Cohaesibacter sp. ES.047: one gene and its partner. The protein of the gene in region 2 interacts with the protein of the main gene of each other region in a pairwise test. Links are inferred from orthologs where the notes say so. Each region holds a gene or a part of one and is shown on either strand. Other genes may lie near its edges.

Region 1 (2,785 bases), 4.2 Mb from region 2 along the record:
GCTATATATCTCAGATCCGGACCTTCAAAACCGCGACTGAAAATACCGACGAGGGCGGCTCCGTAATGGTTGCCAAGATGGCGATCGGGTGCGAAGGCCGCAATCAGATGATAGCGCTCCGGACATCCACGGGATTTGGGGGCGCTGCCCTCATCATGAAGATCCACCTGCGTGCCGTCGGGCTTGGTCATGGACAAAGCAAATCCCATAACACGGTCGTTCGGCGTGGCGCAATCATTGAGATCCTGAACATCGATGTTGCTCAATTGCAGACGATAGGGGCCTGGCTGACCGGTCAGCATGGGATGGATGGTCTGGTTGAAGACCAGCTCATCCTTCTTGCCATGCTCATTGAGGGGGGAGGCAGCCATCAACACGCCGGTCGTCGAAATATTGTAGCGCTGCATGAGGGGTGTTGCTTCTTCGAAGGCCCGGATGCGCGCGGCGAGCATGGGCTGATTGTCCTGCTCGATCAACACGCGGATCGGGGTATCGGACACCCAGCTGTCGTTTTTGAGATCAACGATGTAGATGTTGGAATAGGGGAAACCGGATCCGTCCTGAACACCAAATTCCTCAAAGGCGAAATAGCGCCCGTTCTGATCAGAGGAAAAGCCATGCGAGCGAAATTCCGCCGCGTCGCCAGCCCGTGCGGCGGAGATCGGCAGGAACAGACAGAGAAGAAGACAAAGGCGAAACAGCAGGCTTTGACGGGTCACAATGGTTGGCATCGATAGGCTCTCCGTTTCATATCGGCTCCGATACGATCAGTGTATCGGCAGCCTGCAGCCTTGTGCTTGAAATACCGTGGTCCCGCGAAATGCAAGGATCCAGCGGCAATGAACCTTCTCCATGACGGGTCGGGGCTTCTCATCGATTCGTCTTTCATAGCCCCAGTTGCAAAAATGCTAGCACAAAAAAAGCCACCTCAACCAGCTTTTACACGCCGGTCGAGATGGCTTGAATCATTCAATTGGGTGGCCTTGCTATCTGCGGATCACAGGGCCGAACCATCTCAGACGCCATCGAAAAGGGCGGTCGAGAGATAGCGCTCGGCAAAGCTTGGAATGATGATGACAATGTTCTTGCCCGCCATCTCGTCGCGTTTGCCCACCTCGATTGCCGCGGCCAATGCTGCACCGGAGGAAATGCCGCCCGGAACACCTTCAATGCGCGCCAGAGCGCGCGAGTAGGAGAAGGCATCTTCGCTGGCGACCGTGACGATTTCGTCGTAGATTTCGGTGTTCAGCACACCGGGAACGAACCCGGCGCCAATGCCCTGAATCTTGTGCGGGCCCGTGTTGCCGCCCGAGAGCACCGGGCTTTCGGTCGGCTCGACCGCGACCACATGAACCGAGGGCTTGCGCTCCTTGAGGACCGAGCCAACACCGGTGATGGTGCCGCCGGTGCCAATGCCGGAAATCAGGACATCCACTTCGCCATTGGTGTCGTTCCAGATTTCCTCGGCGGTGGTGCTGCGGTGGATTTCCGGGTTGGCAGCATTCTGGAACTGCTGCGGAATGACCGCGTTTTCGATTTCGCCAAGCAGCTCTTCAGCACGGGCGATGGCGCCCTTCATGCCTTTGGGGCCTTCGGTCAGCTCAAGCTCCGCGCCAAGGAAGGCAAACATCTTGCGGCGTTCGATCGACATGGTTTCGGGCATGACGAGGACAAGACGATAGCCCTTGGCGGCCGCCGCGAAGGCAAGCCCGATGCCGGTGTTGCCGGAAGTCGGTTCGATCAGCGTGGTCTTGCCCGGCTCAATGGTGCCTGCAGATTCCATGCTGGCGATCATGTTGACCCCGATGCGATCCTTGACGCTGGCAAGGGGGTTGAAGAATTCAAGCTTGCCCATGAGGTTGGCTTTCACGCCATATTCCTTGGCAACCTTGTCAAAGCGCACCAGAGGCGTATTGCCGATGGTGTCGATGATGGAATCATAGATGCGACCGCGCCCTTCGGTTTTGATCGGTGTATGTGTCATGATTGTTTCCTCGCGAAGGGACCAACCTGCCTTCCTGTGACGAGCCAGAGGGAAGCTGCGTTGGTCGTCTTTTCTTTGTTTGCTCCAAGGCACTTTCCGATCAGATCGAATGGCATGGAAAGCTGAGTGGAAAGTGCCTTATGTCTCGTGTTTTCTCCGCGCAGTCAGGTGCGCGGAGAAATGCTGTCCCCACAATGTAAGAGCTTCAATGGAGAAGTGCGAGAAATCTGTTGCCAACTTTTCTGGATAGTGAGGAATAGTTCGCCAACAAAAGGCACGATTCAGAAATCACGGCCCCCTGTTGCAAAGATGCAGCGCAAAATGGAGAATATTTTTCCATCCAATCGGCAACGGCGGAGGCCTGGATGGACGGGCATGTTCATGCCTTTGCTTTTTTTGGCGGAGTGCCGCAATCAATCCTTGATGATACCGACTGCTGTCTGGTCTCTACGATAGAGCCGGATGGAACACGCCTTCGCGCTACGTTGTTCAGCGCGCTGCTGTCGCATTACCTGTTCCGGGATCGCTATGAACGCCCGGGAAAGGGGCGGGAAAGGGGAATGACAAAGGTAATGTTGAAGGGATGGTCGGCTACACGCGCCGCAACCATATGGTGCCGATCCCCCACTTTTCTGACTGGGAGAGCTTCAACGCTATGGCTGGTTTTTACTCCGACGTTGACAGACGAAAATTGTGATCACTGTTTCCTTTCGAGCACGAGTGTGTTAAATCCCTACCCATGCCTATTAAAATGAAAGTTAGGAACGTTTCCAAGCTCTTTAATGATGAGAGTGGTGAAGG
Region 2 (2,967 bases):
CTTCACGGTGCCCGAGAATATGATCCGCCGCCCCGAACAACGCGAAGACGCCATGGTCCAACAGCTGGACCTCGTCATGCTCTGGCCGGAACTGGAAGGCTTCACCCGTGACAATCAGGTTCACTTCAGCAATTCGGGCCCCGACTCGCGTCTGATCTACGCCACCCTCAGTCAGCCCGAGCAGATCCTCTCAAGCTCCGAGCGGCTCTATACGGTCTATAGCGAGCATTTCGATGGTGACCCGATCAGCGGGCCGGCCAGATTGATTGGCTTTGCCATGGACCCGAAATCAAGCTTCGCCGGAGAGACGGTCTATTTCAAACCGGATGAAAGCGAGCCCTTTGTCGCCCGTTGTGTCCAGCCCGTAAAAGGCTCCCCCACATTCTGCATGCGCGACATCATGCTCACTGGCAAAGTGCAACTAAGCTATCGCTTTCGCCTGCCTTTGCTGAAGGAATGGAAACGCATGGACGAAACCATCAAGGACCGCGTCACCGGCTTTGTCCATTTCCCCTAGGCAAGGGGGAAAGTCACCTAGGGCGGCCCTTTGGAACACCCCTAGAAAAGACAACAAAAAAGCCGCCGGATCAGGGATCAGGCAGCTTTGATGCAATGTCAAATCTCTCGAAAGGGCGCCGTAAGGCTCATTGCTCCTCGAGGTCATAGTCCAGAATCGCCATCGAGAAATTGTAGGACAGGTCCCCGTCTTCCTCATCGCGGAACAGAACGCCGACAAACTCGTCCTCAACATACACTTCGGCAGAATCATCTTTGCGGGGGCGAGCGCGCACTTCGAGTTTTGGGGACTGCAAGGTCCGACGCATGAAATTCTGAAGTTTCGCCAGTTCGGTCTTGTCCAAAATTGCCTCCTGCAAAAAGTTTGTTGTATGCGGGATCAGATGCAGATGCCATCTTATCCTAAGGGCCCGATTTGCAAAGCCGCCCTAAACGATCCGCAATGCCTTAATATGCTCGTTGGTGAAGTGACATAACGAGCTTCCAGAGTAAAGCCGCTTTCCACACATCATTGTCCACATGCGCGATTTGGCCACTCTAGCCAAGCCACCAAGGATAACGCACACGAAGCTATTCGGTTTCGCGTAAAATCTGATCCATGGTGCGCGCAGGCTCGGCACATCCGGCCTTGCCAACCATCTTGGCGGGAACGCCAGCCACCGTGGTGTTGGGGGCGACATCCTTGAGCACGACAGACCCGGCGGCGATGCGTGAGCAATTGCCGATTTCGATGTTGCCAAGCACATTGGCACCGGCCCCGATCAGGACGCCATGGCGAATCTTGGGATGGCGATCACCGCCTTCCTTGCCGGTCCCGCCAAGAGTAACGCCCTGAAGAATGGACACATCATCCTCGACAACCGCAGTGGCCCCAATGACGATACCGGTGGCATGGTCGAAGAATATCCCCTTGCCAAGCGGAACGCACGGATGAATATCCACCTGAAAGACCGCCGAGCTGACGCTTTGCAGATAGAGGGCAAAATCCTGACGACCATTTTTCCAGAGCCAGTTGGCAAGACGATGGGTTTGGATGGCCTGAAACCCCTTGAAATAGAGCAAGGGATCAAGATAGCGGTCGCACGCAGGGTCGCGATCAACCACTGCGACGATATCGGCGCGCATGGCGTCTGAAAGGGAGGGATCGGAGGCATAGGCCTCACGATAGGCCTGACGGATAGCCTCCGAGTCCATCGCGGGGCTGTGCATACGATCCACCAGCCGGTGCATGACCGCATTCTCAAGACGCTTGTGACTGAGAACCGTGGAATAGATGAAGCTGCTCAGCACCGGTTCGGCACGGATCACCTCTTCCGCTTCGGAACGAACCCGATGCCAGATCGGATCAACCAGATCCAGCTCCTCGCCGCTTACGCTCTTCAGACTGCTTTCAGCCATTGCTCTTTGCCTCTTCCTTCGCCTATTGCCCGACTTTCAAAGGGCCAACATTGCCGCTAGACATAGTCTGCGCAGATGTCACCCGCAAGAGCAGCGCCATCACATTTGAGTTGCGGGGTTTTTATTTGCCCCATTTCAATCACCAAAAGCCAAGATATCACAGTCATGACAAACACCCAAACCACCGACAAGATCCTCATCGAGCGCTCCGGCACCATCGGTCGGATCATCATCAACAACGAAACCCGCCGCAACGCCATGACCCTTGATATGTGGCAGGCAATCCCGGCTGCGGTAAAGCAACTGGACGACGACCCCGCCATTCACGTCATTGCCTTCACCGGGGCTGGCGAGAAGGCCTTCATCTCGGGGGCTGACATTTCCGAATTCGACACGGTGCGCAAGGACACAGCCTCCGCCTCCCGCTATGATGATATCAATGCCGATTGCTATCGCCAGATTCGCAATGCGAAAAAGCCGACCATCGCGCTTATCAAGGGCTTCTGCATGGGAGGCGGCCTCGGACTGGCTGCTGCGTGCGATCTGCGTCTTTCCAACAAAAGCGGCAAATTCGGCATACCGGCAGGCAAGCTCGGAGTGGGCTACCCGCTGGGCGCCATCGGCGACATTGTCACCCTCGCAGGCTCTGCCAATGCCAAGGCCCTTTATCTCACAGCCAATGTCTATGACGCAGACAGGGCCGCAGCAATGGGCTTGCTCAACGAGATTTTCGAGGATGCGGAGTTTGATGCCAAAGCACAAGGCTACTGCGAGACGGTCGCCACCCTCGCTCCCTTGAGCGCGCAATATCACAAAGCGGCCATCAATAGCGCCATCGACCAGACCGATTGCCTGCTTGCGGACGCGTTGCGCGAAATGGGCATCGCCTGTTACGACAGCGCCGACTATGCAGAAGGACGCAAGGCCTTTGCAGAAAAGCGCAAACCGGTCTTCACCGGCAAATAGGCGCGCTTTTCGCCCGTATCGTCTGGCGCTCGCATCGTCGGGCCGCTCAATATTCCGACAGGAATTCGAGCACAGCTTTCTTGAAGA

The links.
Region 1: the proteins of cysE (region 2) and cysK interact in binary tests that used the Escherichia coli proteins (3 or more experiments, as listed by UniProt). The link is inferred for Cohaesibacter sp. ES.047 from one-to-one orthologs.

The regions. Positions count from the first base shown.
Region 1 is NZ_LT907844.1:658,389-661,173, forward strand. It holds cysK (cysteine synthase A), read right to left. Parts: upstream 1,985-2,785; coding sequence 1,016-1,984; downstream 1-1,015. Other genes in the region: CPH65_RS02860 (DUF2259 domain-containing protein), read right to left, coding at 1-731; CPH65_RS02875 (glycine betaine/L-proline ABC transporter ATP-binding protein), read left to right, coding at 2,736-2,785.
Region 2 is NZ_LT907844.1:4,837,978-4,840,944, forward strand. It holds cysE (serine O-acetyltransferase), read right to left. Parts: upstream 1,915-2,967; coding sequence 1,087-1,914; downstream 1-1,086. Other genes in the region: CPH65_RS22430 (hypothetical protein), read left to right, coding at 1-517; CPH65_RS22435 (DUF3126 family protein), read right to left, coding at 645-860; CPH65_RS22445 (enoyl-CoA hydratase), read left to right, coding at 2,080-2,880; CPH65_RS22450 (alpha/beta fold hydrolase), read right to left, coding at 2,927-2,967.